2 regions of the Weizmannia sp. FSL K6-3076 genome follow, and region 1 is predicted to be linked to the other one. Evidence: a T-box and tRNA genes for the amino acid it is inferred to sense, from the RefSeq annotation. Region 1 holds a T-box; the other holds one or more tRNA genes.

The links. The T-box of region 1 lies ahead of leuS (leucine--tRNA ligase). A T-box ahead of a tRNA ligase gene usually reads a tRNA of that ligase, here a tRNA-Leu.
Region 2: it encodes a tRNA-Leu, which carries the amino acid that the T-box ahead of leuS (leucine--tRNA ligase) is inferred to sense. The anticodon was not compared.

The regions. Positions count from the first base shown of each region.
Region 1 covers NZ_JBBOWU010000001.1:2,254,162-2,258,590, reverse strand. Annotated here, with positions in the region: gene NSS95_RS10740 (YtzC family protein) at 1-249, shown strand, start outside; gene NSS95_RS10735 (MDR family MFS transporter) at 596-1,783, shown strand; T-box leader at 1,838-2,043, shown strand; gene leuS (leucine--tRNA ligase) at 2,112-4,429, shown strand, end outside.
Region 2 covers NZ_JBBOWU010000001.1:2,545,571-2,549,999, reverse strand. Annotated here, with positions in the region: gene NSS95_RS12220 (DUF421 domain-containing protein) at 145-609, opposite strand; gene NSS95_RS12215 (hypothetical protein) at 692-844, opposite strand; gene NSS95_RS12210 (LLM class flavin-dependent oxidoreductase) at 984-2,003, shown strand; tRNA gene NSS95_RS12205 (tRNA-Leu) at 2,121-2,202, shown strand; gene NSS95_RS12200 (zinc-dependent alcohol dehydrogenase family protein) at 2,590-3,717, shown strand; gene NSS95_RS12195 (DMT family transporter) at 4,128-4,429, shown strand, end outside.

The sequences.
Region 1 (4,429 bases):
TGTATCAACCGTTGCGAGCAAACCGTTCAATCGGCGCGTGAGCAATTTGCGGAAGGCAACCGCCAGGAAAACTACGGCTATTATGATTTTTCGGAACCGTTAACAGAGCTGGAAGAAGCCTATAATGAACTTTGCAAATTGGCGATCAGTGCCAACTCCCAGCAGCGTGAGCGCCTCCACCGTATGCGCCTTGTGATTCAGCAGCTGCAAAACGAGATGATTTTACAGGAACATGAACCGACCATGTAATTAGGTAAGCCGGAAAAACGAAGCTTAACTGGGGCCAAAATTGTCGATAAGCAAATGAGGAAAACGGAAAAGCCAGGCAAACATCACGGCGAAAAATCCGGCGGGAACAACGGGCATGTAGGAGCGGTTTCGGCACGGAAAATTTAGGAAAAACAACAAGAAAAGCCGGCCGGATTCATGAAAGCGGGATAGGGCACGGGCCTTATCCCGTTTTTAATGCAAATGTTGGATCAAGCAGAGGACGGGGAATTGCCATAATATTTATATTTTGCAAGAATGCTTGTAACTGCCGGGAAAAACCCCTACAATTTCCTTTGATCGATTCATTAGCAGGGGGGCATTCATTTTGCCAAAAACTGTGTGGCTGCTTGTCATTGGCATGGCTGTCAACATGACTGGCGCTTCTTTTTTATGGCCGTTAAATTCAATCTATATTCACGATCATCTCGGCAAATCGCTGTTTATCGCCGGTCTCGTGCTCATGCTGAATAATTTTACAAGCGTCATCGGCAGTCTTTTGGGCGGCTATTTGCATGATAAAATCGGGGGTTACCGTTCCGTACTGCTGGGCGGTCTGATCTCTGCCGTGGCGCTTGCCGGCTTGACATGGAACCACGCTTGGCCGGATTACGTATTTTTCCTTGGTGCCATCGGGCTCGGTTCCGGCATGATCGGCCCGGCGATCCTTGCAATGGCGGGCGCGGCTTGGAAAGGCGGAGGGAGAAAAGCGTTCAATGCCATCTATGTCGCCAACAACATCGGGGTTGCACTCGGTGCCGCGCTGGGCGGCGTGATTGCTTCTTATTCCATTGACCTTATTTTTGCAGCGAATCTTGCACTTTTTCTCGTTTTTATGGCGATTGCCATCTTCGGCTACCGGAATATTGCCGAAAAACATGCCGGGTATGCGGGAACAGCCGCTGTTTCTGCCAAACGTGCAGGGCGGGCGCAAGTGGCATCACTCATCCTGTTATGCTTTGCTTATTTCCTGGCATGGACGGCGTACACGCAATGGACGGCCACGATTTCCACTTATACGCAGACGCTTCATATCTCGCTGAACAAATACAGCTTTCTTTGGACGTTGAACGGCGCGATCATCGTGCTCGGCCAGCCGCTCCTTTTGCCGTTTTTAAAGCGGTTCTTGCCGGAAGTCAAACAGCAAATTGTTGTTGGGACGGCCATTTTTATGCTGTCATTCGCTGTCGTTGCCTTTGCCGGGCATTTTGCCGGTTTTTTAGTGGCAATGGGCATTTTAACGGTTGGGGAAATGCTTGTCTGGCCGGCTGTGCCCGCAGTTGCCAATACGCTTTCGCCGAAAGGGCGGGAAGGGTTTTACCAGGGCATCATCAACAGTGTCGCAACATGCGGCAGAATGATTGGCCCTGTTGTTGGCGGGTTTGTCGCAGATGCATTCGGCATGAAGGCATTGTTCGGATTGCTCATTATTTTTCTCGCTATTTCCCTTTTATTGGCCTTGCTGTATGACCGCCCACTCGTGGAAAAATCACATTCTGGGGCAACAGGAAAATAATATTGAAACTGGGAATGAATTTCTGTAAAATAGGTTATAAATTGAATAAATGATAGAAGAACGTTGACAAGGAGTAGTAACGGCGGCGCTGAAACAAGAGAATTGGCGGAAGGTGCAAGCCAATCAGAGAACCCCGTGAACTCGCCTTTGAGTTGCAAATATGACCCGTTTTAGTATTTGCCGTATTCCGCGTTAAGGACTTAAAGTGAGTGCTTGCACTAATTTGGGTGGTACCGCGGGAGAACCCTCTCGTCCCTTTTTCTTGGGATGGGAGGTTTTTTGCGTCCTATATTGTCAATGTCGATACATAAAAAAGGAGGAGTCTGTCATGAGTTTTGACCACCGGAAAATCGAAAAGAAATGGCAGCAGTACTGGGAAGAGCATCACACGTTCCGTACCGGTGAAGACGAAAATAAACCGAAATTTTATTGCCTGGATATGTTTCCGTATCCGTCGGGGGCAGGCCTTCACGTCGGGCACCCGGAAGGCTATACGGCGACCGACATCGTGTCGCGGACGAAACGGATGCAAGGATATAATGTCCTCCATCCGATGGGGTGGGATGCATTCGGGCTTCCAGCTGAGCAGTATGCGATTGATACCGGCAATGATCCGGCTGTTTTCACAATTCAAAATATCAATACGTTCCGCCGCCAGATGAAATCGATCGGGTTTTCTTATGATTGGGATAGGGAAATCAACACATCTGATCCGGAATATTATAAATGGACGCAGTGGATTTTTCTGCAGCTGTGGAAAAAGGGGCTGGCTTATATTGATGAAGTGCCAGTCAACTGGTGCCCTGCGCTCGGAACCGTGCTGGCAAACGAAGAAGTCATTGACGGCAAGAGCGAACGCGGCGGGCATCCGGTCATCCGCAAACCGATGCGCCAGTGGATGTTGAAAATTACCGCCTATGCAGACCGCCTTCTTGAAGACCTTGAGGAGCTGGATTGGCCGGAAAACATTAAGGATATGCAGCGCAACTGGATTGGCCGTTCGGAAGGGGCAGAAGTGACATTCCAGGTTGAAGGCACAAATGAAACGTTTACCGTTTTCACGACCCGCCCGGATACGCTGTTCGGGGCGACCTACGCCGTGCTTGCGCCGGAACACCCGCTTGTGGATAAAATCAAAACAGCTGAGCAGGCCGATGCAGTTCAGGCTTACATTGCCGAGGTGCAATTAAAAAGCGACCTCGAACGGACGGACCTTGCGAAAGACAAAACCGGCGTATTTACGGGGGCGTATGCCGTGAACCCGGCGAACGGCGAAAAAATGCCAATTTGGATTGCCGATTATGTATTAATGAGCTACGGGACAGGCGCAATCATGGCGGTGCCGGCCCATGACGAACGCGACTATGAATTTGCCCGCAAATTCGATTTGCCGATTAAAGAAGTCGTCGCAGGCGGCAACGTTGAAAAAGAAGCCTATACCGGTGACGGTGAACACGTCCATTCCGGATTTTTAAACGGGCTGGATAAACAGACAGCGATTAAACGCATGATCGAGTGGCTTGAAGAAAAAGGGATCGGACAGAAGAAAGTGACATATCGCCTGCGTGACTGGCTGTTCAGCCGCCAACGTTACTGGGGCGAGCCGATTCCGGTCATCCACTGGGAAGACGGGACCATAACGGCCGTGCCGGAAGAAGAGCTGCCACTCATGCTGCCGAAAATGAAGGAAATCAAACCGAGCGGAACAGGTGAATCACCGCTTGCGAATGTGGAAGACTGGGTCAATGTTGTCGATCCGAAAACAGGGAAAAAAGGCCGGCGCGAAACAAACACGATGCCGCAATGGGCGGGAAGCTGCTGGTACTTCCTCCGTTTCATCGATCCGAAAAATCATAAAGCGATTGCCGATCCGGAAAAGCTGAAAAAATGGCTGCCGGTTGACCTTTACATCGGCGGAACCGAGCATGCGGTGCTGCACTTGCTGTATGCCCGCTTCTGGCATAAATTTTTGTACGATATCGGGGTGGTGTCAACGAAAGAACCATTCCAAAGATTGTTCAACCAAGGCATGATCTTGGGCGCGAACCATGAAAAAATGAGCAAATCGCGCGGCAATGTCGTTAATCCGGATGACATTCTCGAGTCGCACGGGGCCGATACGCTCCGGCTGTACGAAATGTTCATGGGCCCTTTGGATGCATCGATTCCGTGGTCGACGAACGGCCTTGACGGTTCCCGCCGCTTCCTTGACCGGATTTGGCGCCTGTTTGTGAATGAAGACGGCAGCCTGTCAGAAAAAATTCAGGACAAGGCCAATCCGGCACTTGAAAAAACGTATCATCTGACGGTCAAAAAAGTGACGGAAGATATCGATGCCCTTCATTTTAACACGGCCATTTCGCAATTAATGGTGTTTATAAACGATGCCTATAAAGCGGAAGTGATACCGAAAACGTATGTGGAAGGCTTCGTCAAGCTGCTGTCGCCGTTTTGCCCGCATATTGCCGAAGAACTGTGGGAAAAACTCGGCCACAGCGGCACGATCACATATGAAGCATGGCCTGCTTTTGATGCTTCAAAACTCATCGAAAATGAAGTGGAAATTGTCCTTCAGGTAAATGGCAAAGTGCGCAACAAAGTGAAGATCGACCGCAACATGAGCCGCGAGGACATGGAAAAACTCGC
Region 2 (4,429 bases), 290 kb from region 1:
TTTAAGTGGCTGCTTGAAAACGTACACTTGTGGGTATCTACAGCAATTTAACTTGTACAAAAAGGGAATTGATCTTATAAGAAATGTTTGAAAATACTATCTTAAATTTTCTATTTATAATGAGAACAAGAGCTGGGCAGCCTACTATTTACTAGGGTTGTCTTTTCTTTTTTTCACCGTAACCGTCCCATCTTTTTCAAGATAAGCCTGGTCAATTTCATCAAGTGAAAATACACCTTGCTTTCTCAATAACTCCGTCAGTTGGTTCATATCAATTTTATTTTTTTTCAGTACGACTTTGTTAATTTTTCCCTTATCGATCATCAGCGTTTTATCCCCGATAAGGAATTTTTCCAGTTTATCATAGCGGTAAATGAGGATGTCAAAAATGATTTTAATGATGACCCAAACAGAAAGCATCGCAAGAATGTAGTACCATTTTACACTTGGGTCATAAAGGCCGTTGCCGACGATTTCAGACAGCATAATGCTCCAGATGAAGTCGATTGGCGTAAGGTTTGAAATGCTTTTGGCGCCAGTACATTTTAGACAAAAAATGAGCGCAAGAAAGCCCATGATCAATTTTAATAAGTCCATGCCAATTTGCATCGCTAAACCCCTCCTTCAATGACGTTCAGTTTTCTCTCGAATGCTCACTTTTACGGGGCTTTCCAACGCTTAATCCAACTGTTTATACTGCTTCAGCAAGCATTCTATTTTTCACTTCGCCAACTTCATGCAGTTTGGATACCAATGCTCTTTCTGCTGCTTCTATAGGAAAAAGAAAACCTGTATCGGAAGAAAATCCACGCCCCGATCGTTCATAAGGATTTTTTAATTGCATTTTCCCTTAAAATCAGTGTCGTAAACGAACGTTCTCATCATTGGGATACACCGGACAGGTTAGGCAAATCATTTTGTTTTGGGAATCTGTTATTTTACAATAGATCTATCTTCACGAGTAGAAGGAAAGGAAGCGGACAATGGGTAGTCAAAAAAAGTTGAATGACGTTGCATTTTCGGTTTTAGATTTGATCCCCGTTTTATCTGGAAAGACACCGGCAGATTCGTTTAAAAATAGCCTAAGCCTCGCACAGCATGTTGAAAATTGGGGCTACAAACGATACTGGCTCGCGGAGCACCATAATATGGTGGGAGTAGCCAGCTCTGCAACGGCTGTTTTAGTCGGGTATATAGCGGCAGGGACGAAAACCATCCGTGTCGGGTCTGGCGGTGTGATGCTTCCAAATCATGCACCGCTTGTCGTGGCTGAGCAGTTTGGAACACTGGGTTCCATCTATCCAGGCAGAATTGATCTCGGCCTTGGCCGTGCGCCGGGTACAGACCAATTGACAGCTGCGGCGCTCAGAAGGAATTTAAGGGGCGGGGAAATGGATTTTCCGGATAATGTCCAAGAACTGATGAACTATTTTCTCTCGGATAAAGAACGCAGGACGTATGCACGGGCCGTCGTGGCAGAAGGGGTGGATGTTCCGGTTTGGCTTCTTGGGTCAAGTACATACAGTGCCACACTTGCTGCCAGGCTCGGCCTGCCGTTTTCGTTTGCAAGCCATTTTGCACCAGCGCAATTGTTTGATGCTTTATACCTTTATCGGGAGAACTTCAAACCGTCCAAGTATTTGCAAAAGCCATATGTGATTGCGTGTGTGAATGGCGTAGCAGCTGACACAGATGCAGAAGCAGAAAGGATCGCAACAAGCCTGTACCAGTTTTTCCTCGGCGTTATCCGTGGAAAATCGCAGACGCTGCAGCCGCCTGTCGATAGCATGAACGGGATTTGGACTCCGTTTGAAAAAGAAGCGGCATTGCGTCAGCTTGAATATGCTTTTATCGGTTCAAAACAGACAATCAAAGAGAAAATGGAAGAATTTTTGGATGATACACAGGTCGATGAGTTGATGTTTGTATCGCATATTTACAACCATGAAGAGCGGCTGCGGTCTTATGAGATCCTAAGTGAACTGAAGGAAGATCATGCGTGAATAGGGGAGCTGTTTTGCTTCCCTTTTTCGCAAAATGGTTATTGACATTTTTTACGATCTGGATATAATTATAAAAGTGACATAACAAACAGCTTTGTTTGCGATTCATAGGATCATGCCGGTGTGGCGGAATTGGCAGACGCGCACGACTCAAAATCGTGTTCCTTCGGGAGTGTCGGTTCGACCCCGACCACCGGTATCAAAAGATCACATTTCAGTTTTTCGGTAAAACGTTCCTTATAATCTAGTAAGGAGCGTTTTTTCATTTTCCGGCAGAAGTCACTCTCTTCAATCGGTGAAGGGCAGAAGGAAAGGGATGAATTTCGGTTTGCATTTACTAAAGGCTGCTTATTTGTTTTTTTCATTATTCAGTCGTAAAATAAAATAAAGAATTTAATAATAGCGAATCTAAACACAAATCACTATACTTATCAAGGCTATGAAGCATATCAGCTAGTTCCGGGCGTTCCAGATTTGTTCAGCAATCCCAATTCGCCGAAAACAAAGCATATAAGTGATATTCGTAGGCTTTGAAAACCGTTCAAGTGCGCTGATACATAACGAATTTCAGAGGAGATGGGTGAGAGTGAAGATCAGAGCTGCTGTACTACGGGAATCAGGTGCTGCTATGCCATATGCAGCAAGCAAACCGATTAAAATTGAAACATTGGAACTCGATGAACCGCAACAAGGAGAAGTGCTTGTCAAGATGAAGGCGGCCAGTTTGTGCCACTCGGATTTGTCTGTTATAAATGGCAGCAGACCCCGGCCTTTACCGATGGCTCTTGGGCATGAGGCTGCCGGTGAAGTGGTGAAAACCGGTGAAGGTGTGACGGATCTTGCGCCGGGTGACCATGTTGTTTGTGTGTTTGTACCAAGCTGTGGCGAATGCCTGCCGTGCAAGGAGGGACGCCCTGCATTATGCGAAACGGGTGCGGCTTCAAACGCGGCAGGTACTTTACCAGGAGGCGGCATCCGGCTGCATGCAAATGGTGAAGACATCATGCACCATCTCGGCGTATCCGCTTTTTCAGAATATGCTGTTGTGTCCCGTCGTTCTTTGATTAAAATTGAAAAAGACGTTCCGTTTGAAAAGCTTGCCCTTTTTGGATGCGCTGTCATTACGGGGGTCGGGGCAGTCGTGAATACAGCCCGGATTAAGTTGGGCAGCACAGTTGCGGTTGTCGGTTTGGGCGGCGTCGGATTAAGCGCATTAATCGGGGCTGTATCAGCAGGGGCGAGCCGTGTAGTAGCAGTAGATGTCAATGAAAATAAATTTGCGTTGGCAAAAAGGTTTGGAGCAACAGATGTATTTGATTCCAAAGATCCAGATGTTGTTGAGAAAATACGTGAAGCAACTGGCGGGGGACTGGATACTGTTTTTGAGACGGTAGGTGCAGTCCCGGCGATGGAAACGGCATACGCCATCACCAAGCGCGGTGGCACAACCGTTACGACAGGACTACCGGATCCAAAACATCATTTTTCTTTCCCTTATGTAACGCTGACGGCTGAGGAACGGACGCTAAAAGGTTCCTATATCGGTAGCTGTGTTCCAGAAAGGGATATTCCAAATTATATCCGGCTTTTTAAAAACGGCCGCTTGCCAGTGGATGAATTGGTAAGTGATGTCATTTCTTTGGATGAGATAAATGAGAGTTTCGACAAATTGGCTAAAGGGGATTCATCTAGAATCATGATTCGGTTCGACTAAAAGATGATTGCCAAAAAAGGTGCCCCGTGCCGATAAAGTGGCAGCCATGTTAAAACACAATAAAGAAGAGATCAAGCAACTAGAAATGAACTTAAGTATTTACATCAAGTCCGAGCACCCATTTGCATGATGACGACTTGGTACAGCAGATAACAGGGCTGGAATATTTTGTTCATTTTATAAAACGGCAAAAATTTTGATTTCCTGACTGAATCCAGCGATTCGCAAATGGTTTGAGGAGAAATATAGGATTCCGTCAGCATCCGCTTTGAGGAGGATGGCGGCAGGGTCGTATACGTGGTCTACAAAAGGCTTGGCGCCACGCAAAGTGCCAGGCCTTTTATTTACAATTTTTTCAATACAAATTATACTGAAAATACGACTTTATACATAAAAGAAGGATTACTTTCATGAATAAACCGGCATTTTTAAAACTAAGCATCTCCATGGTGATTTTTGGTTCAATCGGATTTTTCTCTAAGTATACGGGCCTGCCCGCACTGGAACTCGTTTTCGTCCGCTGTGTGAGTGCTTCAGCGATCTTAGCCGTTTACTGGCTTGCGACCGGCCAGTACAAAAAAGAGCGCTGGAGTATAAAAGAGATGCTCTTTATTTTAGGCGGAGGTGTTACGCTTGTCATCAACTGGCTTTTCTTGTTTTTGGCGTTTGAAAAAACTTCTGTCACCGCCGCGATTTCCATTTACAATACAGC